Regions from separate parts of the Mesorhizobium erdmanii genome, predicted to be linked through region 2. Evidence: predicted binding sites of a transcription regulator. Region 2 holds the regulator's gene; each other region holds the start of a gene.
The links. Region 2 encodes LexA, which represses DNA repair genes until DNA is damaged. Its sites were predicted from a motif close to TGTTCNNNNTGTGTTCNG; they were not measured.
Positions count from the first base shown of each region.

Region 1 (7,297 bases), 390 kb from region 2:
GGCAAGGGCCGCGCTGCGCAAGGGCGAGCGCCAGCCAAGCCGGCCAAGGCCATCGGCAAGGACGGCGGCAAGCCTGCCGACAATGGCGGGCACCGGCACAACCCTCGCCCGTGGCAGGCCAAGCCAGCCGCGAAAGGCCAGGAGAACATCGGCGAGCGGGCGCGCTTCGGTTTCGACGAGATCGAAGACGGAGCGAAGCGGCAGCGATCCGGTGACCGCGCGCGAGACGGCTTCGGCGACGTCTGTGGCCGCCACGGTCTGAATCGGCTGTCGCGGCATGACGGCCGGAATGAAACCGGGAAATGCCGCAAGGGCGCGCAGCAGCGCCGTCCCGCCATAAGCGGCGGACGCGATCACCAGGCCAGGGCGCAGTATAGTCCACTCCAGCGAAGAACTTGCGACAGCCTTGTCGCCTTGCGCCTTGGTGCTGAAAAACACATCAGCCGAGGAGAGATCGGCACCGACCGCCGAGATCTGCGCAAAACGGGACACACCGGCCCGTTCGCAGGCCTCGACGAGCGCCGCCACCGAGCCCCGGTGGACCGCGTCGAGACGGTCGCGCGGACCGTCCTGCAAGGCGCCTGCCGCGTTGACGACCGCGTCCATGCCCGCGACCACCGGCAGCCAGTCCTCGGCGGCAAGCAGTTCCGACATGTCCGCCGCGATCCATCGAGCCGCCGGCCGGCGCCGTTGCGCATCCCTGATATCGCGACCGAGACCGCTCACATGATGACCATCGCGAAGCAAACGGCCAACGACTGCGTCCCCGATCAAACCATAGCCGCCGAGGACGAGAATTTTCATGTCATGGCTTTCAGGCGGCCTCGAGTGCCGCCTTGACCGCTGCGATCGCATCATTGGCCTTCGACGCGTCCGGGCCGCCGGCCTGCGCCATATCCGGACGCCCGCCGCCGCCCTGCCCGCCCAAGGCGGCGGAGGCGACACGCACCAGATCGACGGCGCTGAAGCGGCCGACGAGGTCGTCGGTGACGGCAACGACGACGCTCGCCTTGTTGTCCTCGCCGGCGCCGACGAAGACGACGACGCCGGAGCCGAGCGAGGTCTTGCCGGCGTCCGCCAGCGGCTTCAGATCCTTCGGCGAGACGCCGGAGACAGCCTTGCCGAGGAAGCCGACGCCCGCGACCGTCTCGTTCTCCGAGGGCGCACCGGCCGCGGCACCGCCGCCCAGCGCCAGTTTCTTGCGCGCTTCGGTCAGTTCCTTCTCGAGCTTCTTGCGCTCTTCGAGCAAAGCCTCGACACGCGCCGGCACGTCGGCGGGCGAAATCTTCAGCACGGCTGCCGCCGCCTTCAGGCGCCTGTCCTGCTCGTCGAGATGCTTGCGAGCGGCTTCGCCGGTCAATGCCTCGATACGGCGCACGCCGGCGGCGACCGCGCCGTCGGAGACGACGCGGACCAGACCGATATCGCCGGTCGCTCTGACATGCGTGCCACCGCAGAGTTCGACCGAATAAGGCCGGTTGGCCTTGGCGCCATGCAGCCCCGTGCCCATCGACACGACGCGCACCTCGTCGCCGTATTTCTCGCCGAACAGCGCCATGGCGCCCTCGGCAATGGCGTCGTCGACCGACATCAGGCGCGTGGTCACCGGGCTGTTCTGCACGACGATCTCGTTGGCCATGCGCTCGACTTCTTCAAGCTCCTCGGCCGAGATCGGCTTGTTGTGCGAGATGTCGAAACGCAGGCGCTCGGGCGCGACCAGCGAGCCTTTTTGCGCGACATGGGTGCCCAGCACCTCGCGCAGCGCCTCGTGGATCAGATGCGTGGCGGAGTGATTGGCACGCAGCCTGGTGCGCCTGTTATGATCGACCTTGAGCTCGACCGCAGCGCCCGTCTTGACGGTGCCGCTCGCCACCTTGCCGAGATGTACGAACAGCCCATCGGCCTTCTTCTGCGTGTCGGAAATGTCTATCGAGAAGCCTTCGCCCGAGATGATGCCGGTGTCGCCCATCTGGCCGCCGGACTCGCCATAGAACGGCGTCTGGTTGACGACCACCGCGACGGTGTCGCCCTTGCCGGCGCTATCGACCGCCTTGCCGTCCCTGACCAGCACCTGGATCAGGCCCTCCGCCTGTTCGGTCTCGTAGCCGAGGAATTCGGTGGCGCCGGCCTTTTCACGCACCGAGAACCAAACTGTCTCGGTGGCGGCCTCGCCTGACCCCGCCCAGTGCTTGCGCGCCTCTGCCTTCTGCTGCTCCATCGCATTGGTGAAGCCGGCAAGATCGACCGAGATGTTGCGCTGGCGCAGCGCATCCTGCGTCAAGTCGAGCGGGAAGCCGTAGGTGTCGTAGAGCTTGAACGCCGTCTCGCCGTCCAGCATGTCGCCGGCGTGCAGTGTCTCCGTCGCCTCCGAGAGCAGGCCGAGGCCGCGCACCAGCGTCTTGCGGAACCTGGTTTCCTCGAGCTTCAGCGTCTCCGTGATCAGTTGTTCGCCGCGCGGCAGTTCGGGATAGGCCTGGCCCATCTCGCGCACCAGCGCCGGCACCAGCTTCCACATCAGCGGCTCGTTGGCGCCGAGCAACTGCGCGTGGCGCATGGCGCGGCGCATGATGCGACGCAGCACATAGCCGCGGCCTTCATTCGATGGCAGCACGCCGTCGGCCACCAGGAAGGAGGACGAGCGCAGGTGGTCGGCGATGACGCGGTAGGACGCGACCGTTTCCACATCCGGAGCGCGCCCGAGCGCGGAGGACGCCGCATCGATCAAGTGCCGGAACAGGTCGGTCTCGAAGACGCTTTCCACCCCTTGCAGGATGGACGCCATGCGCTCCAGGCCCATGCCCGTGTCGATGGACGGGCGCGGCAGGTCGACGCGCTCGTCCTTGGTCACCTGTTCATACTGCATGAACACCAGGTTCCAGAATTCGAGGAAGCGGTCGCCGTCCTCCTCGGGACTTCCGGGGGGGCCGCCCCAGATGTGCTCGCCACGGTCGATGAAGATTTCCGAGCACGGTCCGCAAGGTCCGGTGTCACCCATCGCCCAGAAATTGTCCGAGGTCGGGATGCGGATGATGCGATCGTCCGAGAAGCCGGCGATCTTCTTCCAGAAGCCGGCCGCCTCATCGTCCGTGTGATAGACGGTGACCAGCAGCTTGTCCTTCTTCAGCCCGAATTCCCTGGTGATCAAGTTCCAGGCAAGCACGATGGCGCGCTCCTTGAAATAGTCGCCGAAGGAGAAATTGCCGAGCATCTCGAAGAACGTCAGATGGCGCGCGGTGTAGCCGACATTGTCGAGGTCGTTGTGCTTGCCGCCGGCGCGAACGCTCTTCTGGGCGGTGGTGGCGCGCGAATAGGACCGCTTCTCCAGACCCGTGAAGACGTTCTTGAACTGCACCATGCCGGCATTGGTGAACATCAATGTCGGATCGTTGCGCGGCACGAGCGGGCTCGAGGCCACGACCTCGTGGCCTTCCTTGCGGAAATAGTCGAGAAATGTCGACCGGATCTCGTTCACGCCACTCATGACTGCTGCCTTTTCGCGAAAACCGCCGGCAAGGCCGGCGGAGACTGGTCCCTGCTTGTCCAGAGATAGACTTGGCCTTTTAGCGGGCACGCCCGAGCCTGTCCAGAAACACAAAATTGGGCCAACCGAGGCGCCGTCAGGCCGGCTTCACGGCGCCCAAAAACAAAAACCGCCGGCGCGAGGCCGGCGGTTTTGAACGCGGTACCAAAGAACTCAATTACTTAAGCTTCAGATCATAGACCGACTTTATGGCCGAACTCTGTCCGTTGCCTACATCGCGCCGGCTTCGTCCTCAAAACCGTCGTCGCCGTTCCCTTCAGAACCACCATTTTCGAGGAATTTTTCGGCGATCAGCCCGGCATTCTGTCTCAGCGCCAGTTCGATCTCGCGTGCGGTATCGGGATTGTCGCGCAGGAACAGTTTTGCATTTTCGCGGCCCTGGCCAAGACGCTGCGAATTGTAGGAGAACCAGGCACCCGACTTCTCGACCACGCCGGCCTTGACGCCGAGATCGACCAGTTCGCCGGTCTTGGACACGCCCTCGCCATACATGATGTCGAACTCGACCACCTTGAAGGGCGGCGCCAGCTTGTTCTTGACCACCTTGACGCGGGTCTGGTTGCCGACGACCTCGTCGCGATCCTTGACCGAGCCGATGCGGCGGATGTCGAGGCGCACCGACGCGTAGAACTTCAGCGCATTGCCGCCGGTCGTGGTTTCGGGCGAACCGAACATGACGCCAATCTTCATGCGGATCTGGTTGATGAAGATGACCATGGTGTTGGAGCGCGAGATCGAGGCGGTCAGCTTGCGCAGCGCCTGGCTCATCAAACGCGCTTGAAGACCGGGCAGCGAATCGCCCATCTCGCCCTCGATTTCGGCGCGTGGCGTCAGCGCCGCGACCGAATCGACCACCAGCACGTCGATGGCGCCCGAACGCACCAGCGTGTCGCAGATTTCCAGCGCCTGCTCGCCGGTGTCGGGCTGAGAGATCAGGAGGTTTTCAAGGTCAACGCCAAGCTTGCGGGCATAGACCGGATCGAGCGCGTGTTCGGCATCGACGAAGGCGCAGATGCCGCCCTTCTTCTGGGCTTCGGCCACCGTGTGCAGCGCCAGCGTCGTCTTGCCCGAGCTTTCCGGCCCGTAGATCTCGATGATGCGGCCGCGCGGCAGGCCACCGACGCCGAGCGCGATATCGAGGCCGAGCGAACCGGTCGGCACCGTTTCGATCTCGACGACCTGCTCGTTCGCGCCGAGCCGCATGATCGAGCCCTTGCCGAAAGCTCGCTCGATTTGCGACAGCGCCGCATCCAGAGCCTTTGATTTGTCCACTGCCTTGTCCTCTACAAGCCGCAAAGAATTCTGAGCCATGATACATCACCCCTTGGTCGTCAATGAAGGCCGGACAATCCGTAATCCCTGTGAATTTGTACCTTTTTTGTTCTCGTTTGGCAAGAGGGCTCAAATATCTGAAAAACAGACGATATCCCGATTTGTTCTTTTTTCGTACCAAATGATCGAACAGCAACGCATCCCGCATTGGTCCAGACGGCTTCGCTGTTTCGGTTCGCCGAATCGCCGCCTTGCGTGCGAGAACACCTCCCTGCAGGCTGGCGCTTGTGCGGCTGCAAAAACAATGGGCGTATTGCCGGCATGTTGAAATCCATAGAGATACTCGCCGTGGGCGGCGCCCATATCGACCGGCGAGGCCAGGTGTCCGGCGCTTATGTCCCGGCCGCGTCCAATCCCGGCACGATGCGCGAGGATGTCGGCGGCGGCGTCTTCAACGCGCTGCGCAGCACGGTGCGGCGCGGCGTATCGGGCTCGCTGATGTCGATGCGCGGCGGCGATGCCGCGGCGGACAGCATTTCGAGAGCCATTGCTCAGGCCGGCATTACCGATCTGTCGGCGGTCTTTCTCGACCGTACGACGCCGAGCTATACGGCGTTGATCGATCGCGAGGGCGAACTGATCGTCGGCTTTGCCGACATGGCGCTGTACGATTTGGCGTTCCCCAAGCAGATGAGGCGCTCCAAGGTCCGCGAGGCGATCGCCGCCGCCGACGCCGTGTTGTGCGATGCCAATCTGCCTTCGGCGGCACTGGAGCGCCTGGTGTCGCTAGCCGCCGGCAAACCCGTCTTCGCCATTGCCATTTCGCCGGCCAAGGTGACGCGGCTGATACCGGTGCTCGGCGAATTGGCCCAGCTATTCATGAACCGGCGGGAAGCCCTGGCGCTGGCCGGCGCTCATCCAAATGTCACCGATCGAGATCTCGTCGACGGGTTGCGACGCAGCGGCCTTACCAGTGGCGTCGTGACGGCGGGCAGCGCACCGGTGCTGGGTTTCGACGCCGAAGGCGTCTTCTCCATCCTGCCGCCGCCGCCGCGAAGAGTTGCCGATGTCACCGGCGCCGGCGATGCACTGGCGGGGGCAACGATCGCGGCCCTGCTGCGGGGCTTGCCCTTGCGGGCGGCGTTGCGGGAAGGCGTCGCGGCAGCGACGCTGGCCATCGAAAGCGCGGACGCCGTTGCCGATTTCACCGCAGCAAGCTTCGCGGAAGCACTGGCCCTTGTGCCGGATGCCAGGGAAGTGGCATGAGACCGGAAAATTCATAGTGCCGGAGTGCCGCGTGCGCGTCCCGATGGATGCACGCACACCGGGTTGGAGATTAGAGATGACGCCAGAGACCGCCCGCCCCTTCATCGACGTTCACGCGCCGGTGGCGCAAGCCCTGGCAGCCGGACGCCCGGTTGTGGCGCTGGAAAGCACCATCATCACCCATGGCATGCCCTACCCCGACAATGGCGCCATGGCGGCCAATGTCGAGAAGATCATCAGCGACGGCGGCGCCGTGCCGGCGACGATCGCCGTGGTTGGCGGGCGCATCAAGATCGGCCTTTCCGACGGCGAACGCGAATCGCTGGCCATGACCGGCGACGCCATGAAGCTGTCGCGCGCCGACCTCGGCTTCGCCGTCGCGCACGGGCGCACGGGCGGCACGACAGTCGCCGCCACGATGATCGCGGCCCATATGGTCGGGATAAAAGTGTTCGCCACCGGCGGCATTGGCGGCGTCCACAAGGGCGCGGAAAAGAGCTTTGATATCTCGGCCGACCTCGACGAGTTGGCGCGCACGCCGGTCATCGTCGTGTCGGCCGGCGCCAAGGCCATTCTCGACATCGAAAAGACGTTGGAGGTTCTGGAGACCCGCGGCGTGCCCGTCGTCGGCCACGGCTGCGAGACCATGCCGGCTTTCTGGTCACGGCAGTCGCCGTTTCGAGCGCCGCTGACCCTGTATAGACCCGAAGAGATCGCGCATTTCTACCAGACCAGGGTTGCGCTGGGTCTCGGCGGCGGCCTGCTGGTCGCCAATCCGGTGCCGGAAAACCACGAAATCCCGGCCGAAGAGATGGCGGGCTACATCGAGGCCGCGCAGAAGGCCGCCGAGGCGCTCAACGTGACGGGCAAGGCGGTAACGCCGTTCCTGCTGGGAAAAATCCTGGAGCTCACCGGCGGCCGAAGCCTGAAGACCAACATCGCGCTGGTCGAAAACAATGCAAGGCTGGCGGCCGAGATCGCCAAGGCACTGTAGTTAGCGCGGCTACTTCCCGGCTCGCCGCCCCGCCTCATGGGCGCGGCGTGCCCACACCGTCATCTCGTCCGGATCGTCGAAAGCGCTGTCGGGAATGCTCCAATAGGGCATGGCGACCAGTTTGCCGTGGCGCGTGCCGGTGTAGGTCCATTGCCGGCAGCCGGCGGCTTCGAAGTCGGGGATCGTCTCCTTGTCGCCCTTGAGCAGCAATTCGCCGCGCAGCA
Region 1 covers NZ_CP033361.1:4,329,572-4,336,868, forward strand. The annotation lists gene EB233_RS21155 (SDR family oxidoreductase) at 1-804, opposite strand, end outside; gene alaS (alanine--tRNA ligase) at 815-3,481, opposite strand; gene recA (recombinase RecA) at 3,752-4,852, opposite strand; gene EB233_RS21170 (carbohydrate kinase family protein) at 5,135-6,079, shown strand; gene EB233_RS21175 (pseudouridine-5'-phosphate glycosidase) at 6,156-7,073, shown strand; gene EB233_RS21180 (TfoX/Sxy family protein) at 7,083-7,297, opposite strand, start outside.
Region 1: the regulator LexA is predicted to act here: its motif matches at 4,910-4,927, upstream of recA (recombinase RecA).

Region 2 (7,297 bases):
GCCAGCCCGACACCGCCGATGGTCGCCGCCCAAACATTGATGCCTTGCGCCTCGGCCATATCGGGATTGGCGCCGACGGCGCGCACGGCCGTGCCCTTCTCGGTCCTGAAGAACATGTAAAGCGCCAGGAAGACGACGAGCGCGAGGAGGCCGGCGACGACGATCTTGCTGGCCGGAAAACCTGGCCGCGTGAACGGCACCCAGTCGAACACGGCTGGCGAGCCGAAGACGGAGAGATTGGACTTGCCCATGATCCGAAGGTTGATGCTGTAGAGCATCGTCATCATCAGGATACCCGCAAGCAGCGTGTGGATGCGGAAGCGCAGATGGATGAAGGCGGTGCAACAACCCGCCGCGAAGCCCACGGCGAATGCGACCATGATGGCGACGAGCGGCGATGCGCCGGCAGCCAGCAGCACGCCGCAGACGCAGCCGCCCAGCGGAAAGGCGCCTTCGCTGGTGAGATCGGGAAAATTCAGCATGCGAAACGGGATCATGATGCCGAGCACGACAAAGGCCAGGATCAGGCTTTGCGCCAGCGTGACCGGTATGATCGCCACGAAGCTGGTGAGAACGTCCTGGACAAAACCCATGATGATCAGCTCGCCAGCAACATGCGGTCGGTCTTGACGGAGAAATGCCCGATCAGATCGAGAACCGTGACCCTCGCCTTCTCTTCGCCGGTGACCTCCAGAAGGACCCGGCCTGCGTCAAGCATGATCACCCGGCTACCATAGTCGACGGCGTGCTGCATGTTGTGGGTCACCATCAGGGTGGTCAGCTTCAGCGCGTTGACGGCACGCACCGTCGCCTGCATGACGATCTCGGCGGTGCGTGGGTCGAGGGCCGCGGTATGCTCGTCGAGCAGCAGCAGGTCGGGCGATCCGCCGACCGCCATGATCAGCGACAGCGACTGCCGCTGGCCGCCCGAGAGCAGGTCGACGCGCGTATCGAGGCGATTTTCAAGGCCGAGGCCCAATATCGACAACCGCTCCCTGTATGACGCAAGCCTCGTGGCGTTCAGCCCTTGCCGCAATGTGCGTTTTTGGCTGCGCAGATCGGCGAGCAGCATGTTCTCCGCCACGGTCATGCTGGCGGCGGTGCCGCGCATCGGATCCTGGAAGACGCGCGCCAATCTTGTCGCGCGCTTGTGTACCGGCATGGCCGTCACATCGGCGCCATTGATCAGGATCTTGCCGGAATCCAGCACAAGAGCTCCGGAGATGGCGTTGAGCATGCTGCTCTTTCCCGCGCCGTTGGAGCCGATGACGATGCCGAACTCGCCTGTGGCCAACGACAGGCTGAGACCGTCCAGCGCGACTTTCTCGTCGGCCTGGCCCTTGTAGAACACTTTGCGCGCGGATCGGATCTCGAGCATCGTTCCTCCCTGGCCTGAGGTGACAGCGCCCACGCCGTCACCTCGGCAGCCCGATGTCAGTCGACGATGCAGCCGCAATCGGCCATCGAGGCCGGTATCTCGATGCCGAACGCGGCCATCGTCTTGCGGGAAATCGTTGCCATGTGATCCTTGTAGGCCGGGCGCGAGGGCGCGATCGCCTTGGGATCCTTGCCTTTGAGGATCTCGGCGGCGATGTTGCCGGCATTGATGCCGACCTGCGTGTAATTGACCGCGAAGCTTGCCGGTACGGTGCCGTTGCGGACAGCGCTGTCATCGGAGTTTACGACCGGGATACCGGCCTGGCGAGCGGCAGCTGAGACAGCGGCGATCGCCGGCTGGATAAGGTTCGAAGCCGGGCCGTAGATCACGTCGGCCTTGCCGGCGAGCGAAGCGATGCGCTGCTGGATATCATTGACGTTGTCGATGCCGACTTCCACGACTTCGAAGCCGGCCGCCGGTGCGGCCGCCTTGATCTTCTCGACCAAGGCAACGTCATTGGCCTCGCCTGGATTGTACGGCACGCCGAAGCGTTTGGCGTTCGGCAGCAGCTTCTTGGTGAAGGCCATGACAGCGGCGACGTCCTGCAGATCGCTGGCGCCGGTCATGCCTTCGTCTCCGGCGTCCCACGATGGTACCAGCTTCGCCGCCACCGGATCGGTGACAGCGGCAAAGACGATCGGAATGCCGGAGCCGGCAAGCGCCTTCTTGGCGATCTGCGAGACTGGCGTGGTAATGGTGTAGATCAGCTTGGGCTGCTCCGCCTGCAGCTTGGCGATCATCTGCGGCACCAGCGATGCGTCGAAATTGGTGTGGCTTTCCGTGTAGACGACGTCCTTGCCCTCGACGAAACCATTGTCCGTCAATGCCTTCTTGAAGCCGGCTATGGCGGCGTTCAATTGCGGATGCTCGCCGAAATTGGCGATGCCGACACGGATCTGATCGGCCGCGGCGCTGCCGATTCCGACCATCAATGCGCTTGCCAGCGCCAGTCCCGACAGCCAAGCGGATTTCGACTTCAACATCATTTCCTCCCAGATTTGATCAGCGCCGCTCATCGGGCGGCTACTGCCGCGATCATGGTCAGTCGCTCGCCGCGTGTCAAACATTATATATAATTCTTGCCATACGTCCCCATGATATATAATTTTCGCAAGCCCGATGATGGACGGATCGTGATGCAGGATCAGAACAATTCCACGAAGACGGAAGCCGCCTATCAGCTGCTGCGTCGCGATATCCTGGCCACCCGCCTCATGCCGGGGGCGCCGCTCAAGCTGAGTGCGTTGCGCAGCATATACGGCGTCGGCTGGACGCCGTTGCGCGAAGCATTGTCCCGGCTTGAAGCCGAGCGCCTCGTCACCGCCATCAGCAATCGCGGCTTTGCCGTCGCTCCCGTGTCGCGAGCCGAGCTCGAGGATTTGGCGCGCGCGAGGATGGTTGTCGAAATGCCGCTGTTCATCGAATCGATCGCGAACGGCGGCAGCGAATGGGAGGACGCGGTTGTCACCGCTCACTACCGGCTCTCGCGCTGCAAGACCGCGGTCGACGACCCTTCCGATGCGGCAGTCGACAAGTGGGACGAGAGCCACGAGGCATTCCATGCGGCGCTGCTAAGTGCGGCGACGTCCAACTGGCTGTTGCGATTCCGCTCGACGATCGCCGACCAGCTGCGGCGGCATCATCGTTTTCTCGGCCTGGCGCCGACATTGCGAGCGGCGGCCGGCCTCAAGGACGGCTACGGCGAGGCAATGGACGCACTTCGCGAGGCGATCGCCATCGAGCATCACACCGCCATCATGGAGGCGGCGCTCGATCGCGATGTCGAGCGGGCAAAGGCGCTGATGACGGCGCATATCGGCTACACGCTGCACGTCTATGTCCACAGCGAAGACAACGGCGCCAACACCTACACGGCGCGCGCCGGCAGCCTGAAAGCCGTTTCCGGATGATTTCAGCGCGTCCGCGTCGAAGGCAAGGATCGTGGCAGAAGGTGCCGGTTGCCTGTTAGCCGCTGTTCCGCGCAGCGAGAAGGCAACCGGCAACGTCGTCTGCGTTATCTCCTGTGGCAACATCGATGCCCGCGCCTATGCGCAGGTCCTGGCCGGAACGGCGCCGGAGGCCTGAACCGCCAGCCGCGCCCGACAAACGGTGATCGTTGGCGTTTTGATTTCGTTTCGTTCCGCCGGGAATGGATCGACAAACCATACAAATCCACCTCGCAGGCGCCTTTGAGAAGCTGATGCCAAGCGTCACCATGCGCTAGGCCACAGGCCATTAACCATAACAATTTCAATGAAGGTGCCGGCGGCAGGATCAGCCGATAGCCGCCCTCCGCCGGGGCAGATAATTTCCGACGCCTTAACAAATTCACTAAACTTTAAACAGTTGCGGAACACAACTGGAACAGATAGGGTTTGTTCTGGGTTTGTTTTTCGATTCTGGTTCATACCCTTTGTCCAATGCCTTGGGGGGCGCCATGCTGACGCGCAAGCAACACGAACTGCTGATGTTCATTCATGAACGGCTCAAGGAAAGCGGCATCCCGCCCTCCTTCGACGAGATGAAGGAAGCGCTCGATCTCGCCTCCAAATCGGGCATCCATCGCCTGATCACGGCACTGGAGGAACGTGGTTTCATCCGCCGGCTGCCCAACCGGGCACGCGCGCTGGAAGTGCTGCGGTTGCCGGATTCGATCGCGCCGGGCCTCAACGCGGCAAAGAAGTTCTCGCCGAGCGTCATCCAGGGCAGTCTTGGTCAAGGCGGTGTTGGTCAAGGCGGCCTCGGCCGCCAGATCAAGCCGGCGCCGTCGCGCTTGCCTGCGGCCGGCAATGACGACGACGCGGTTCCCGCCGTGTCGATCCCGGTGATGGGCCGTATCGCCGCCGGTGTGCCGATCGATGCGATCCAGCATCAGACACATTCGATCTCGGTGCCGCCGGACATGATCATGGGCGGCGTGCATTACGCGCTGGAGGTCAAGGGCGACTCGATGATCGAGGCCGGGATCTTCGATGGTGATACGGTCATTATCCGCAACGCCGACACGGCTAGCCCGGGCGAGATCGTCGTGGCGCTGGTCGACGAGGAGGAAGCGACCCTGAAGCGGTTCCGCCGCAAGGGCGCCTCGATTGCCCTTGAAGCCGCCAACCCCGCCTACGAGACGCGCATCTTCGGGCCGGACAGGGTCAAGGTGCAGGGCAAGCTCGTCGGGCTGATCCGGCGCTACTGAGCAGGGACGGCGGCCGGCTTTCCGGGTTTTTGATAGGGCGGCAGCCCCCTCGCCTCGCGTGAATATTTTCGCTGCTCGTGCCAAGGCCGATACGGCCCGTCCACCGCGAAGCTGACGATTGGCGGACTGGTCGCCGATTGGCGGTCGAAGAAGACGGCGGCGCTACCCTTGCGGGCGAGTTGCCGTTTGGTGACGACGAGAACCAGCGGATTGTGGCAGGCGTCGTAGCCGGTCGCGTCATTGACGACGATCAAATCGGCGAAACCGCAAGCCTTCCACGTATCCTTGCGGTCCTCGACATGCGCGATGATCGCGCCGGACGGATGCCGGGCGAGACAGACGCCGTCCGTGCAATAGAATGGCGCTCCTGGGGGCAGATTGACGGCATCGGCAATGTCGAATCGCCCGTCTGCCTCGTTGAACATCTCCGGCACGACGATGGTTTCGGCTGCCAGCGCGCGTTTCCAGTTGTCGACGGTGAACTCGTTCGGACGAGCCCGGTTGACCGCGAGTTCGCCCCCGCCAATCGGCAACGCGACCAGCCGCGCATCTTCGGAGATCAACACATCGGGCGTACGCGTATCCGACACCGTCAGCAGGCCGGCAAGCGCGAATGGAACTGCGGCAAGCCGCAGCCAGGTTGTCGCCATCGTTGCGATAACGAGGGCGACTGTCACCAGCAGTACGGATTGCTGCGAGATCAGCCCGACCGCATCGACCGGCGAGCGTTCCGATATCCAAGCCGATATCGCGATCATCGCCGTCAGGCCCTTGCCCATCAGGTAAAGGGATGGCGCATCCAATCCGAACGGCATCAGCAACGCACTGGCAACGGCCAGGAACATCACCACTGACACAATTGGCATGACAGCCAGGTTGGCGAACAGGCTGAGCGGCGACACACGCTGGAAATGCCAGATGGCAAACAGCGCCGTGGCGCAGCCGGCAATGATCGAGGTCATCGCCAATCCGCCTGTCGCCAGCAGGAACTTTCGTGTCAGAAATCCAGGCAAGGATCGCTTTGGCGGGGGCGGTCTGGTCTTTCCCGCATGGTGATCAGCCCAGCCGGCATAGGCCCCGACCAGGGCTGCCGTTGCGGCGAACGACATCTGGAAGCTCGGGCCGACCACTTCGTGCGGCGACACCACGATGACGGCAATCGCCGAGATCGCCAGATTGCGCATTGTCAGCGCGGCGCGATCGAAGAGGACGGCCGTCAGCATCACGGCCAGCATGATGAAACTCCGTTCGGCGGCAACGACGACGCCGGAAATCACCAGATAGGCGGCGATCGATAAGAGGGCCGCGGCGGCCGCGTATTTCTTCACCGGCCGACGCGCGGAGAAGACCGGGAACAGCGCAAAGGCGCCGCGCAGCAGGCCCATGATGGTGCCGGCGACGAGCGCCATATGCAGTCCCGAAATGGAGATGATGTGATAGATGCCGGTACGCCGCATCGCTTCGTTGATTTCATCGGGAATGCCGGCGCGCACGCCGACGATCAGCGCCGCCGCGATCTCGCCTTCGGCACCGCCGACGGTGGCTCGGATATGATCGGCAATGGCTTCGCGCGCATTTTCTATTCCAGAGAAAAGGCGTGCCGTGAGGGGCATCTCGCCATCGGCGGCCGCGACCAGCTTTGGATTGCCGAGAAAGAAGCCGCTGCCGCCTATGCCGGCGAAATAGCTGTCGAAGGAGAAATCGTAGCTGTCCGGCCGCACCGGACCGGTCGGCGGCAATAGTTTGGCGTAGCCTGTGACCAAGGAACCAGCGGTCATTTCCACCGGGATATCGCGCGCCGAAAGCCGGACCCTTTCCGGCGCATAGCGCAGTTTCGGCCGGTCGGTCGACGTCACGTCTATGGTCAGTCGGATGCGGCCGGTCTCCATCCGGTCGAGCGAGACGACGCGGCCGGTCACTTGCGTCGAGATTTCGGAACCCAGCATCTGGGTACCCGCCCGCCGTGTCTCGACCTTGGCGGCAAGCAGGCCAAGCGCGCATAGCAATGCCGCCATGAAGCCCAGATGGGTTTTCGGCCAGGAACGCGAGACCAAGGCACAGACCGCCATCAGCACGACGACCGCGACAGGCCTTGCAAAATCAGGCTCCGCGTCAAGCGAATAATAGCCGATCACTCCAGTGGCCAGACAGACCGGCACCAGCAGGAAGGCGATGCCACGGTCAAGCTCGAGCTCGGCCGCCTTGGCCACGCCATGGCGCAGGCGAGGCAAGGAAACCTGGCCAAGTTGCCGCCGCACACGCACGATCCTGCCCGAGGCAGGGGACTGAAGCGGCGCCGGGTTATCCGCCTGCGACGGCCGGCTGCCGGGCGCGGGCACGAGAGGCGATGGCAGGGGGGTTGCCAAAGGCATCGCAAACAGCGACCGCTCGCTGACGCCAACGCTGGCGTCCTCGCCCTGATCCAAGCCTCGGCCTCGTCCAGCCATCGGGTCTGCCCCTTGCACCCCTGACGCCCTATGCTACATGAACGCCGGGCGCGCGAAAGTCCGCGCAGCCGCACCCCGCTTCAGATGGTTTGCGAGAGTTCCATGTCCGACAAGGTCGTCACCCGTTTTGCCCCCTCGCCCACCGGCTATCTGCACATCGGCGGCGCGCGCACGGCGCTGTTCAACTGGCTCTACGCAAAACACACGAGCGGCACGATGCTG
Region 2 covers NZ_CP033361.1:3,943,083-3,950,379, reverse strand. The annotation lists gene EB233_RS19120 (ABC transporter permease) at 1-593, opposite strand, end outside; gene EB233_RS19115 (ABC transporter ATP-binding protein) at 599-1,378, opposite strand; gene EB233_RS19110 (ABC transporter substrate-binding protein) at 1,435-2,421, opposite strand; gene EB233_RS19105 (GntR family transcriptional regulator) at 2,575-3,348, shown strand; gene EB233_RS19100 (hypothetical protein) at 3,380-3,523, shown strand; gene EB233_RS19095 (hypothetical protein) at 3,649-3,846, opposite strand; gene lexA (transcriptional repressor LexA) at 3,876-4,628, shown strand; gene EB233_RS19085 (ComEC/Rec2 family competence protein) at 4,622-7,075, opposite strand; gene gltX (glutamate--tRNA ligase) at 7,178-7,297, shown strand, end outside.

Region 3 (7,297 bases), 1.2 Mb from region 2:
ATCGTCGAGGCACTGGTCGGCGGCGGCAAGGCCAGCAAGGCCGAGATCGCGGCCGCGGTCAAATCCGTGGCCCGGTGAGGAGCGCATCATGGACGCTACATCTCTCGCAACGCTCTGGGCAACGATAGCCCTGATCATCTTCCTGGGCGTCGCCATCTACATCAAGGTGCCTGGGCTGATCGCCAAGGCGCTCGATACCCGCGCCGCCAGGATCAGCAGTGAACTCGACGAGGCACGCAAGCTGCGCGACGAGGCCCAGCAACTGCTCGGCCAGTACAAGAAGAAGCGCAAGGAAGCCGAGCAGGAGGCTGCCGAAATCGTTGCCGCCGCCAAGCGCGAGGCCGAACTGCTCGCCGCCGAAGCGCACAAGAAGACCGAAGACTATGTGGCCCGGCGTACCGCATTGGCCGAACAGAAGATCGGTCAGGCCGAACGCGATGCGGTTGCCGAGGTGCGCGCCAGTGCCGCTGACATCGCTGTCGAGGCCGCCCGCGCGCTGCTGGCCGCCAAGATAGATGCCAAGGCCGGAGCAGACCTGTTCAAGGCTTCGCTCGCGGATGTGAGGGCCAAGCTGAACTGAGCCGAGAGCATCGAGGAAATCAGAAGCCGCCCGGGCAACGTGGCGGCTTTTTTGTTGGGCGGTCCACTGAAGCCGCCGATCTCCCCTTTGTGAGGGAGATCACCGACGCTCTCGCTAATTACCGAGAGGAAATACTCTTCGGCTCAGTCCAGCCCGGCCAGGCTCTCTTCTTCCGCCATCTCTGCCCCGCCCAGCCTGAACGGCGCGAACGACACGCGGTGCAGGCGCGCGACCGGGCCATGCACCTCGATCGCGGTGCGATGGCGAGCCGTGGCATAGCCCATATGGACCTCGAAGCCATAGCGGTCGTGGTGGTTGCCGCAGCCGCACATCATGCGGTCGCGCATCACCTTCGCCACGATCGAGGCGGCGGCGATCGACTGCGAACGCTGGTCGCCCTTGATCAGCGCACGGCCGTCGCAGGGCAATCCAGGCGGAACGTCGCGTCCGTCGGCAAGGGCAAGCTTCGGCCGCACGGACAGCCCGACCAGGGCGCGCCGCATCGCCTCGAGACTGGCCTTGAGGATATTGCTGCCGTCGATGCCTTCGGCGCTGATCGAGGCCATCGAAACCGCCTGCGCCGAGCCGAGGATGCGCAGGAAGAGCGCCTCGCGCTGCAAATGACTGAGCCGTTTGGAATCGTCGAGACCCTCGGGAATGTTGGCAGGGTCGAGCACCACTGCTGCCGCGACCACCGGCCCGGCCAGCGGCCCGCGGCCGGCCTCGTCCATCCCGGCCACTGGCCACAGACCATCGGCCATCGCCTTCGTCTCGAAGGAGAAATCGGGTTTCTCGACGATTTCGAAGAGAAGCGGAGAATCGGAACGCGCGCGAGCCATGTTGCGGCGAGGTTCGCACCGGCTCCGATTCTCCGCAAGTCCCTCCGGGTCGGGTGGGGCGCCGGACCGGGAGGGCACCGTCTGCAGGCCGGGGCAGGCCGGACGGGATTCTTTGCTGTTGCCGCGGCGAGACCGCCGGCAGCGATTGGTCTCTTCAGAGCAGCATCAGCTGCTCTTGGTCTTTGCCGGCCGCGACGAACTGGTCGGTGCGCAGCGTACGCCGTTCGGCATTGAGGCCGAGCCGCTTGGCGGTGATCTCGAAGCGGCGGCCGATCTGCCAGGCGTAGGGTCCCGCACCCTTCATCCGCTTGCCCCATTCCGAATCGTAGTCCTTGCCGTCGCGCATCGAGCGAATCAGCGACATGACATGGCGGTAGCGGTCGGGATAATGGCGCAGCAGCCAGTCCTTGAAGATCGGGCTGACCTCGAGCGGCAGACGCAGCACGACATAGCCCGCCTCGCGCGCTCCGGCGGCGCGCGCCGAATCGAGGATCCGTTCCATCTCCTGGTCGGTAAGGCCGGGGATGATCGGCGCCACCATGACCGAAGCCGGAATGCCGGCATCCGAAAGCTGCCGGATCGCTTCGAGCCGCTTGGTCGGCGTCGACGCGCGGGGTTCCATCGTCCTGGCCAGCATGCGGTCCATTGTCGTCACCGACAATGCCACCTTGGCGAGCCCGCGTTCGGCCATGCGTGACAATATGTCGATGTCGCGCGTCACCAGGGCGGATTTGGTGACGATGCCGACCGGATGGCCGCGCGCTTCCAGCACTTCGAGGATCTCGCGCATGATCCGGTACTGTTTCTCGATCGGCTGGTAGGGATCGGTGTTGGTGCCGATGGCGATGGTGCGCGGCTGGTAGCCGTCCTTCGACAGCTCCTTGTCGAGCAGCCGCGCCGCATCTGGCTTGGCGAACAGCTTGGATTCGAAGTCCAACCCCGGCGACAGGCCCATGAAGGCGTGCGTCGGCCGCGCGAAGCAATAGACACAGCCATGCTCGCAGCCGCGATAGGGGTTGATCGACCGGTCGAAGGAAATGTCGGGCGATTCATTGCGGGTGATGATGGTGCGAGGCTTTTCCACCTGCACCTCTGTCTTGAACGGCGGCAGTTCCTCCAGCGAACTCCAGCCATCGTCGAAGACATGCCGGCTGACAGGTTCGAACCGGCCTGACGGATTGATGCCCGCCGAGCGGCCGCGATTGCGGTCCGGACGGATACGCATGCCACTCTGCTCGATCATCGCATTGGCCATTTCGGCTCGTCCTGCCCCAAAGGCTGCAATGTCGGCACGCGCGATCGGTTCCATCTTGGCCCGCTCCCAGGGACTGTCCATGTTGTGTCGAATCGTTCTGTTCATGAAATTATTCCTATTTCTTCAGTGAGAACAAAGCAAGAACTTTTTATGCCGCGCCGCAAAAACTGGCGCTGTGCGCGGCTTTCCGCTATTCGGCTAAACATGCTCAGTGTTCTCATCGAAACGCGCAATGACGAGGAGGCTCTCGCCCGCACGCTCGCCTCGCTGATCGGCGGCGCGGTCGAGGGCGTGGTGCGCGAGGTCGTCGTCTGCGATACCGGCTCCACAGACCAGACGCATCATGTCGCCGAGCATGCCGGGTGCCACTATGTGGCGAGCGGCGGTGTCGCCGCCGGGATCCGGCAGGCCAAGGGTGACTGGCTGTTGCTCATGGAGCCGGGCGCGCGGCTCGTGGAGGGCTGGATCGAAGCGGTCGTTGCCCACACCGCCAGGCAAACCATGGCGGCGCGGTTTTCGCGTGCACGCGGCAGCCGCATGCCGTTCCTGGCGCGGGTCTTTTCGGGAAACCGGGCGCTCGCCGACGGGCTGGTGATCAGCAAGCGGCAAGCCGCTTCCTTGTCGAAGAGCGCCGGCAGCGCCGAGGCCCTGGCACGCGGCCTGGCGACAAAGAAGCTCGACGCCGAGATCTGGGTGGCGCCGCCGAAGCAGCAGCACCGGGCGCCGAAGTGATTTTTTGCATCTGCTCTGTCCATTGTGCATTGCACAAAACCTGACGCGGGGTTAGCCTTCCTCCGAGGCGGGTGAAGTGGGTTTGGGTCATACGAGTGGTGAACACCGATGCGGCATCGGGTGTCATCCTCATGAACGAGGACCCGATGAACCTTTCAACCCCAGACAAATCCGGCGCCGCCAGTCTCGAGGCCATTGCGCGCAATGGCAGCCTGTTGCGGCGCATCGCGGTGCGCATCCCGACCTATCTTACGGACCTGCGCGAAAACCCCGCCTGGCTGCCGATGTTCATGCTGGCGCGCACCATGGCTGGGCGCCGGATGCATTGGCTGGGCGCAAAACGCGCCCATCCTGACGACAATGTCGGGGACACGATGTTTTCGGGCGTCGAGCGGGCGGCGGTGGTCGACGCGCTGCGGTCCGACGGCCTGTTTTCAGGCCTTGTCCTACCGCCGGAGGTTCATCAGGAGATCTCGGATTTCGCCGGGCGCACGCCTTGCTTCGGCAATTTCGACCGCCGTCTCGAATTCATGCCGGGCGAGCATGCCCAGGCCGAGAAACGCTTGGACCGCTCGCTGCTCAGCGGGCACTATTTCGAACGCATCCTCGATTGCCCGGCGGCAACAGCCATACAGCGCGATCCGCTGCTTCTCGACATTGCCGCGCACTATCTCGGAGCTCAGGCGAAACTGATCACGACGCGCGTGTGGTGGAGCTTTCCAACCGGCGAAGCCTCCGACGCCGACAAGAACCTCGCCTCGCTGGGCAAGTATCACTTCGACCTCGACGACTGGCGCATGCTGAAATTCTTCTTCTACCTCAAGCCCGTCGACGCCGACACCGGTCCGCATGTCTATGTCAGGGGCAGCCACAACAAGCGGGCCATAAAGCACCAGCTCACCTTGCTGGTCGGCCATCCCGCCCAGGAGGTGCTGGACGTCTATGGCGAGCAAAGCCCGGTGACGCTGACCGGCGAAGCGGGCCTCGGCTTCGTCGAGGACCCCTTTGGTTTCCACATGGGCACAGTGCCGGCGCGCACGCCGCGGCTGATGATGGAAGTCGGCTTCGGCGTTTCGCGCCCCTCGCGCCGGCGTTTTCACGGCGAGCCGGTCATCCGTTGAAGGCCTAGAGAATTTTCACCGGCATCCAGCGCGCCCGTCGCCGGGCAACACGGCCTTCCCGGCTCTCGGCATCATAGTCCACGGCGACCGGTTCGCAGACGAACAGCGACCGGTCGTCCAGCGCATTGACGATGACGATTGCCCTTGGCTTCCTGTCATCGCTGGTGACCGCCGCGACATAGACGCCGCAGTCACGGCAGATCAAATAGTCGGCCGTGCGCAACCCGAACCGGTATCTGTGCAATCGGGCTTCGTCCTCGACCGCGACGATCAGCCTGCCATCCGGATCGGCGATGGCGCGCGAGCCGTGTTTGATGCAGAAGTCGCATTGGCAGGCGCGGACTTCGATCTGCGAAGGATCGAGTTCTGTTGAAAATCGAAGGCGTATGTTGCCGCAATGGCATCCGCCGCCATGCTCGTTCATCGCATCGTCCTTGTCGGGATAGGCTGTTGCCTCTCCACGAGAAAGTACGTTCGCCGGCACGCGGTTTGGAATGGCCTTTCGAAGGCAAAGGCGCCGTTTTGCCTGGCAAACGCGGTGTGGAACGGGGGCTTCAGCTTCGGTGCTACGGAGCCGACTTGCCGCGCCGCAGATGTTCGTCCAGGCGCGGCATGATCTCGACGAAGTTGCAGGGCATGTGGCGATAGTCGAGCTGCGCCTTGAGGATCCCGTCCCAGGCGTCCTTGCAGGCACCGGGCGAACCCGGCAGCACGAAGACGAAAGTGGCGTTGACGACACCTCCGGTAGCCCGGCTCTGGATCGTCGAGGTGCCGATCTTGTCGTAGGAAATGCGGTGGAACACTTCCGAAAAGCCGTCCATGCGCTTTTCGAAGATCGGCTCCAGCGCCTCCGGCGTCACGTCGCGACCGGTGAATCCGGTGCCGCCGGTGGTGATGACGACATCGATGGTCTTGTCGCGCGACCACGCCAGGACCGTGTCGCGGATCTTGTCGCGGTCATCGATGACGATATCGCGGGCGGCCAGGATGTGGCCGGCCTCGGTGATGCGGTCGGCCAGCGTCTGGCCGGATTTGTCGTCGGCAAGGCTGCGGGTGTCGGAAACCGTCAAAACCGCGATGCGCACGGGAATGAACGAACGGCTCTCGCTGATCCCAGCCACCTCACTCAACCTCCGATGTCATGCTGCGCGTCGCCGCGACGAACCAGTCGGGCTGGCGGCCGCGTATCTCTGCCGCCGCGCGCTTGGCGACATTGCCGGTCTCGAATAGGCCGAAACAGGTCGCGCCCGATCCGGACATGCGTGAGAATCCCGATCCGGCCTTATCGAGCCATGACAGCGCCCTGCCTATGGCGGGCTGCAGCGCCAGCGCCACCGGTTCGAGATCGTTGCGGGTCGCCTCCAGCCAGTTGCGCAGGCTGTGAAAATCGATGCTGCGCGGCAGCGGCGGCAGGGGTTCGTAGTCGCGGCGGGAAAGTGCCGCGAAGACATCCGCCGTGGAGACCGGCGTGCCTGGATTGACCAGCACCAGCCCCAGCGCCGAAAAGTCCGGCACCATCGACAGTTCGTCACCAATGCCGCGCGCCACCAGCGGCTTTGCCGCCAGGCACATCGGCACATCGGCGCCAAGCGACAGCCCGATCCGTGCCAGTCCGGCGTCGTCAATGTCCAAGGCCCATGTCTGCGCCAGGCCGCGCAATACGGCCGCCGCATCGCTCGACCCGCCGCCGACACCGGACGCGACCGGCAAGTTCTTTTCGAGCTTTATGGAGACGGGCGGTGTCCGCTCGGAGCCGGCCTCGCGCCGCAAGGCATCGCGCGCCTTGAGCACCAGATTGCTGGCGTCGACCGGAATCGCCGGTGCATAGCGGCCGGACACGATGAAATCGTCGCTGTTCGCAGGCGCGATCTCGACTCGGTCGCCAAAACGCGTGAACACCGCCAGGCTTTCGATCAGGTGATAACCGTCAGGGCGCCGGCCGGTGACATGCAGCGCCAGATTGATCTTGGCATGCGCATGCCAAATACGCGAACCGATGTCGGTGTCCGCCGCAACTGATGTAAGCGAAATGATGCTCAGTCCTTGGCCAGCCGGTATTCGCCGGTCTTTGGATCCTTGACCAGCGTTCCCATCGCGCCGTTGGCCGCCTGCTTTTCGGTGCGCCGCACCTTTGCCGTCACCCGCTCGGCTTCGCGCACGAAGGTCCGGTAGCCGAAATAGGCGGCGACGCCGACGGCGGTGAAGAAAATGATCTGCGGCATACCAAAACTCCTCCCACGCTGGGCCGGCGAAGGCGGCCGGTCGGGTCGGTTAATGCATGTCGCCCAAAACTGTGTCCGGTTTTGGGAAAACGGCATGCATAGGACTAGAAACTCTTATGGTAGACGGTTCTGCTAAGTTTTCAAAGCCCGAAGCGAGCCCACAATGCGCGCTCTTCCGCCGCATCGATAACGCCGCTGGCGGCAGCTGCGGCAATATCGGGCGCTGAAAAGCCCTTGTTCGAACCGAACAGACCGAAGCGACTGAGGAAACCGCGCGGCGCCGAGACCAATCTCAGCTGGGTCTTGGACCCGAACCGGGTCTTCAGCACGGTGCGCATGTCGCCGAGCGCATCGACGAGGCCGAGTTCCAAACCCCTCTTGCCGGTCCAGAACAAACCGGTGAACAGGTCCGGATCGTCCTTCAGCTTCGTGCCGCGACGTTCCTTGACCAGATCGATGAAGGTATCGTGCACCTCGAGCTGCAGCGCCTTCAGCCGCTCGATATCCTCCTTCTTCTCGGGCTTGAACGGATCGAGCACCGCCTTGTT
Region 3 covers NZ_CP033361.1:5,126,025-5,133,321, reverse strand. The annotation lists gene EB233_RS25050 (F0F1 ATP synthase subunit B) at 1-78, shown strand, start outside; gene EB233_RS25045 (F0F1 ATP synthase subunit B) at 89-580, shown strand; gene EB233_RS25040 (ribonuclease HII) at 724-1,419, opposite strand; gene EB233_RS25035 (PA0069 family radical SAM protein) at 1,574-2,728, opposite strand; gene EB233_RS25030 (glycosyltransferase family 2 protein) at 2,879-3,406, shown strand; gene EB233_RS25025 (hypothetical protein) at 3,553-4,527, shown strand; gene EB233_RS25020 (GFA family protein) at 4,532-4,951, opposite strand; gene moaB (molybdenum cofactor biosynthesis protein B) at 5,094-5,648, opposite strand; gene EB233_RS25010 (4-(cytidine 5'-diphospho)-2-C-methyl-D-erythritol kinase) at 5,650-6,558, opposite strand; gene EB233_RS25005 (membrane protein) at 6,564-6,749, opposite strand; gene EB233_RS25000 (S49 family peptidase) at 6,890-7,297, opposite strand, start outside.
Region 3: the regulator LexA is predicted to act here: its motif matches at 2,803-2,820, upstream of EB233_RS25035 (PA0069 family radical SAM protein).

Region 4 (7,297 bases), 2.6 Mb from region 2:
GACTTGCCGATGGCGCCCTTCATCTGCTCGCGGAACCGCTCCTGTTCCTTGGAAAAGGCGATCATCGACTGTTCGAGGAAGCTCGGCACGATCATCTGCATCTGGTCGCCATAGAAGGCGATCAACTGGCGCAGAAACGGGATCGGCAGCATGTTCTGCCCATCCTTGTTCTCAAGCTCGAAAATGATCTGTGTCAGCACCGGATGCGTGATGTCGTCACCGGTCTTGGCATCCTGGACGGTGAACTCCTCGCCCTTCTTGACCATTTCGGCCAGATCCTCGAGCGTCACATACGTGCTCGTCCCCGTATTATAGAGGCGGCGATTGGCGTATTTCTTGATAATAATCGGGTCGTCTTTTGCGGCCATCTGCATCCTCCCCGGACACCGGCGCGCCTGAGTAAGCAGCCGGTAACGATTGCGCCCTCTTTGAGGATATGCGCAAAAGCCTCATAATTCCAAGCAGTTTGTGCAGTGCGGGATCACATAATGCTGCATAGCAGGCAAAATATGCTGCGCAGCAGCGGCCAGCCCGCCGGTACTGCGCCACGCGCCCCTGCTTGCCGCGCATGGGCGCCATGCCGATTTCCGGTTTGACTTGGGATTGGGAAAGGGCAAGAAAAGTCCTCAACGACAGAACAACATCCTTGAAGTCTGGAGAAGAAAATGTCCGATTCCATCGTCATTGCCAGCGCCGCGCGCACGGCTGTCGGCTCCTTCAACGGCGCGTTTGCCGCCACGCCGGCGCATGAGCTCGGCGCCGTCGTCATCAAGGAACTTTTGTCGCGCGCCGGTGTCGAGGCGGCCGACGTGGACGAGGTCATCCTCGGCCAGGTGCTGACCGCGGCCCAGGGGCAGAACCCCGCCCGACAGGCCTCGATTCTGGCCGGCCTGCCCAAGGAGACCACCGCCTGGGGCCTCAATCAGGTTTGCGGCTCGGGCCTGCGCGCCATCGCGCTCGGCATGCAGCAGATCGCCACGGGCGATGCCAAGGTGATCATTGCCGGCGGCCAGGAGTCGATGTCGCTGTCGCCGCACGCCGAACATCTGCGCGCCGGCGTCAAGATGGGTGACTACAAGATGATCGACACCATGATCAAGGACGGGCTGTGGGATGCCTTCAACGGCTATCACATGGGCAACACCGCCGAGAACGTCGCCCGCCAGTTCCAGATCACCCGCGACGACCAGGACCAGTTCGCGCTGGCCTCGCAGAACAAGGCCGAGGCGGCGCAGAAGGCCGGCAAGTTCAAGGACGAGATCGTCGCCTTCACCATCAAGGGCCGGAAGGGCGACACCATTGTCGACCAGGACGAGTACATCCGCCACGGCGCGACGCTGGATGCCATGACCAAGCTGAAGCCGGCCTTCGACAAGGAAGGCACCGTGACCGCCGCCAACGCTTCCGGCATCAATGATGGCGCGGCCGGCGCGCTGTTGATGAGCGAAGCCGAAGCCGCAAGGCGCGGCATCACGCCGCTGGCGCGCATCGCCTCCTGGGCAACCGCCGGCGTCGACCCGGCGATCATGGGCACCGGCCCGATCCCGGCTTCGAAGCGCGCGCTGGAGAAGGCTGGCTGGTCGGTCGGCGATCTCGATCTGGTCGAAGCCAACGAGGCTTTCGCCGCGCAGGCTTGCGCGGTCAACAAGGGTATGGGCTGGGATCCCTCGATCGTCAACGTCAACGGCGGCGCCATCGCCATCGGCCATCCGATCGGCGCTTCCGGCGCCCGCATCTTCAACACGCTGGTCTTCGAGATGCGGCGCCGCGGCGCCAAGAAGGGCCTCGCCACATTATGCATCGGCGGCGGCATGGGCGTCGCCCTGTGCGTGGAAGCGCTCTGACAAATCCTTGACGGGCGGCGCGAGCCGCCCGTTTCATATCCAGTGCCTGCCAAGCCCGACAACAGGGCGATATCAAAAGGGGAAACGCATGACCAAGGTAGCAATCGTCACCGGCGGATCGCGAGGCATTGGCGCGGCGATCTCGATCGCTTTGAAGAACGCCGGCTATTCGGTCGCCGCGAACTACGCCGGCAACGATGAGGCGGCGGCGAAGTTCAAGGCCGAAACCGGCATTCCGGTCTACAAATGGTCGGTCGCCGACTACGACGCTTGCGCCGCGGGCATCAAACAGGTCGAGGCCGATCTCGGCCCGGTCTCGGTGCTAGTCAACAACGCCGGCATCACCCGTGACGCCATGTTCCACAAATTGACGCGCGAGCAGTGGAAGGAGGTCATCGACACCAATTTGTCGGGCGTCTTCAACATGACGCACCCGCTTTGGGGCGGCATGCGCGACCGCAAATACGGCCGCGTCATCACCATCTCCTCGATCAACGGCCAGAAGGGCCAGGCCGGCCAGGTCAATTATTCCGCCGCCAAGGCCGGCGACATCGGCTTCTCCAAGGCACTGGCCCAGGAGGGGGCTCGCGCCGGAATCACCGTCAACGTCATCTGCCCGGGCTATATCGCCACCGAGATGGTCAAGGCGATCGACGAGAAGGTGCTCAACGAGCGCATCCTGCCGCAGATTCCGGTCGGCCGCCTTGGCGAACCGGAAGAGATCGCCCGCTGCGTCGTCTTCCTCGCTTCGCAGGATGCCGGTTTCATCACCGGCTCGACCATCACGGCCAATGGTGGACAGTACTTCGCCTGACGTCCGGCGGCCTCAGCCTGTCGCGAACGGACCGGGGAACCGGTCCGTCTTCATTCGATGCGCGGCCGCCACAAAAGGTCCGCTGCGGCGCAATGCCCCAATCCGGCACGCAAAGGTTAATGGCGGCAGCGCCATCTGTGCGAACCCTGTGATCAAGCCTGTGGATTGTCGGTGGATAAGCTGTTCACAACACCACATATTGGAGGAACAAAACGGGAAAATATCGCTGGCGCCGTTTTGTCGCCGATTTGTTCTGGCTTTGAGCGGAAGTTAACATTAATGGCCAGGAATCGCTCGGAACTCCTTAACACTCAATTCAGAAAGATTAACAATTTCATAATCTTGCGCAAAAGGCATCGAGCCGTTTCCGTCATTCTCCGGCAAAGCTTAACGGCATGGCCGGCCAAGCACAAAACGGGCCAATTCCGCGATTCAGCATGTGGTGAGAGTCAGGGTCCGAAAATCCATATGTAGCCGTGAACAAAAGCGGAATCTCGGTGAGTCAGCGATTCGTCGCCGATTCGTTCCAGACTCGTTCCAACTGTTAAGCAGCGACTTATTTGCGGATAGAAGCGAGCGTCCCAGCTAGCTGCCGGAACATTCCGCTTTCGCTTCGCGCCCGAAATCCCTATGTGTCGCCTGTCATACGCGCCGCCCAGGCACGCTCCCGACAACGAGTGGCCAGAAAGCCTTATTTCCGAGCCGATGAACATCCAGCCGAAACACACCCAGCCGCTGATCCTGTCGGGGCGCGACGTGACCGCCGTGCTTGGGCCGACCAACACCGGCAAGACCCATCTCGCCATCGAGCGCATGGTGGCGCACGAAACGGGTGTGATCGGCCTGCCGCTCAGGCTGCTGGCGCGGGAAGTCTACACCCGCGTCTGCGAAAAGGTCGGTGCCCACAAGGTGGCGCTGATCACCGGCGAGGAGAAGATCCAGCCGCCAGGCGCGAAGTATTCCGTCTGCACCGTCGAGGCCATGCCACGTGAGACGGATGCCGCTTTCGTCGCCATCGACGAAGTACAGCTTGCCGGCGACCTCGAGCGCGGCCACATCTTCACCGACCGCATCCTTCACTTGCGCGGCCGCCAGGAGACGCTGCTGCTTGGTGCCGCCACCATGCACGGCATCCTGCAGCGCCTGCTGAAGGGCGTCTCGGTGGTGACGCGGCCGAGGCTGTCGCATCTCGCCTATGCCGGTTCCAAGAAACTGACCCGGCTGCCGCGCCGCACCGCGATCGTCGCCTTCTCCGCCGACGAGGTCTACGCGATTGCCGAGCTGATCCGGCGCCAGCAGGGCGGTGCGGCCGTCGTGCTCGGCGCGCTCTCGCCGCGCACCCGCAACGCCCAGGTGGCGCTGTTCCAGTCGGGCGATGTCGACTATCTTATCGCTACCGATGCCATCGGCATGGGCCTCAACCTCGATCTCGACCACGTCGCCTTCGCCCAGAACCGCAAATTCGACGGCTACCAGTACCGCAATCTGACGGCGGCCGAGCTTGGCCAGATCGCCGGCCGTGCCGGCCGGCATCTGCGCGACGGCACCTTTGGCGTCACCGGCCAGGTCGACCCGCTCGACGAAGAGCTGGTCAAGAAGATCGAAGGCCATGACTTCGATCCGGTGAAGGTGCTGCAGTGGCGCACGGCACAGTTCGATTTCGCCAGCCTCGATGCGCTGAAGCGCTCGATCGAGACCAACGCGCCGGTCGAGGGCCTGACGCGCGCGCTGCCCGCCGTCGATGCACAGGCGCTCGAATATTTGTCGCGCGATAGCGATATCCGCGCGCAGGCCACCGATGCCAAGCGCGTGGCGCTGCTCTGGGAAGCCTGCGCGCTGCCCGACTACCGCAAGATCGCGCCGGCCCAGCACGCCGATCTCATCGCCTCGATCTACATGGACCTCGTCCGCCACGGCCATGTCGACGAAAACTACATGGCAGAGCAGGTGCGCCGCGCCGACACCACCGAGGGCGACATCGACACGCTGTCGCACCGCATCGCCCAAATCCGCACCTGGACATTCGTGTCGAACCGGCCTGGCTGGCTGGCCGATCAGGCACACTGGCAGGAAAAGACGCGCGAAATCGAAGACAGATTGTCGGATGCGCTGCATGAGCGGTTGACGAAACGCTTTGTAGACCGCAGGACTTCCGTCCTCATGCGGCGCCTTAGAGAAAATACCATGCCTGAAGCCGAAATCAGTCCTACCGGAACCGTCCTTGTCGAAGGCCACCATGTCGGCGAGTTGCAGGGGTTCCGCTTCACCGCCGACCAGACCGCAGGCGGCGAAGACGCCAAGGCCGTACGCACGGCCGCGCAAAAGGCGCTGGCCGCCGAATTCGAGGCGCGCGCCGAACGCTTCGGCGCCTGCGCCAATGGCGACCTGGCGCTTGGCTCGGACGGCACGCTGCGCTGGATCGGCGCGCCGATCGGCACGCTGGTTTCCGGCGAGGACGCGCTGAAGCCGCGCCTCGTATTGCTGGCCGACGAACAGTTGACCGGCCCGGCGCGCGACAAGGTCGCCGCGCGCGCCGAACGTTTCGTCAATTTCCAGATCGAAACGCTGCTGAAGCCGCTGGTCGACCTGAAGAATGCCGAGCAGATCTCCGGTATCGGCCGCGGCATCGCCTTCCAACTGGTCGAGAATTTCGGCGTCATCAACCGCCGCGACATCGCCGAGGAGATGAAGTCGCTCGACCAGGAAGGCCGTGCGGCGCTGCGCCGGCTCGGCGTGCGCTTTGGCGCCTACCATGTCTTCGTGCCGGCACTGATCAAACCCAACCCCGCCGGGCTGGTGACCTTGCTGTGGGCGCTGATGAACGATGGCAAGGACAAGCCGGGTTTCGGCGACGTCGTCCACGCGCTGGCGTCGGGCCGCACGTCGGTGGTCATCGATCCGGCCTTCGACAAGGCCTTCTACAAGCTCGCCGGTTACCGCAACCTCGGCCGCCGCGCCGTGCGCATCGACATATTGGAGCGGCTGGCGGATCTTATCCGTCCGGCGACCAACTGGAAGCCTGGCCTCGGCCAGCGGCCGGACGGCGCCTATGACGGCCAGTCCTTCATGGTGACGCCGCCGATGATGTCGATCCTCGGCGCCACCGCCGACGACATGGAAGAAATCCTCAGGGGTCTCGGCTATCGCTCCGAGCCGAAGCCGGCCGCCGAAGTCAAGGCACGGCTCGAGGCGCAGGACAATGCCGCGCGGGAAGCCGCCGCGGCCAAGCTCGCGGCGGAAGAAGCCGCTCGCGCCGAGCAGGCCAAGGCCGCGGAGGCAGCCGCAACGGATACGGCCGCGGAAGCCGCGGTCGAGAGCTCGGAATCGGCTGCCGTCGAAGCCACCGTTGACGTTCCGGCGGAAGCCGTCGCGGAAGCGGCTGCGGAGCCCGCCGCGGAAGAGCAGCCGGACGCTCCCGCCGAGGCCGTGGAGGAGCCTGCAGCGGAGGCCGTCGCCGAAGCCGCTGCGGAACCTGCTCCCGAGCCCGAGGCGGAAGCCGAGCCCGTCGAGGCCGCGCCAGTGGAACCGGTTTCCGAGGCTTCGCCGGCGACGGAGGCGGTTTCGGGCGAGCCTGCCGCGGTGGCCGAAGCGGCCGCCGGCGAGCCCGCTGCCGAAGCTCCCAAGCCGATCCTGTTGTGGCGCCAGGGTCGTTTCGAACAGCGCCCCCGCCATCACGAAGGCCGCAACAACCGCCAGCGCAACGGACAAGGCCGTGGCCGAGGCAATGCACCAGCCGATGCTGGTGGCGCACCGGCCTCTTCTGGTCCCGGAGAACGGCCCGCCCAGGAAGGGCGGCGCGACGGCGCCGGCAAGCCGCGCTTCGACCGTTCGAAGTTCAAGCCCAAGCCTCAGGGTGAAGGTGAACAGCGCCGTGACGGCCGCCCGCAGGGCGAGCGTCCCGAGCGCCGCGAAGGCCGGCCCGACTGGAAGGGCGGCAGGCCCGACGGCAAGGGCGGTCCTGATCGCGGCAAGGGCGGCGCCAAGCCAGCCTTCCAGCCGAAGCCGCGCGAGGAACGTCCGGTACGCTTCGACCCGGACTCGCCCTTCGCCAAGCTCGCCGCCTTGCGCGACCAATTGAAGAAGTAATGCATGTCGCCGATAACGACATGCATGGACCAAAGACCTGAAGCGCGTCGCAGACGCGACACGCTTTAAGCTCGGTTCGTTCGATGGTTGCTGAAGGCCGCCAGCGCATCGACAAATGGCTGTTCTTCTCGCGCGCGGTGAAATCGCGTTCGCTGGCGGCCAAGCTCGTCGTCGCCGGACGCGTGCGCATCAATCGCGACAAAGCAGCGCAGGCCTCCGATCTGGTCAAGCCGGGCGACGTGCTGACCATCACGCTCGACCGGCGTATCTTCGTCTGGAAAGTGCTCGGCGCCGGTGTGCGGCGTGGCCCGGCGGAGGAAGCCCGCACCCTCTATGAGGACATGTCGCCGCCGCCCACGCCGAAGGGCGAGGCGCTTCCCGACGCTATCCCGGCCCTGCGCGAGGCCGGCAGCGGCCGTCCGACCAAGAGAGAACGCCGCCAGACCGACCGCTTGCTTGGCGAAGAGTAAGGCATGCCGCTCGTGACGCGGCTGGGCAATGTGGCACAAGATGCGGATGCGGGACAGAACAGAACCCGGCAAACAACGCGCTC
Region 4 covers NZ_CP033361.1:1,381,293-1,388,589, reverse strand. The annotation lists gene phaR (polyhydroxyalkanoate synthesis repressor PhaR) at 1-368, opposite strand, end outside; gene EB233_RS06620 (acetyl-CoA C-acetyltransferase) at 666-1,844, shown strand; gene phbB (acetoacetyl-CoA reductase) at 1,933-2,658, shown strand; gene EB233_RS06610 (helicase-related protein) at 3,364-6,744, shown strand; gene EB233_RS06605 (RNA-binding S4 domain-containing protein) at 6,828-7,214, shown strand.
Region 4: the regulator LexA is predicted to act here: its motif matches at 3,181-3,198, upstream of EB233_RS06610 (helicase-related protein).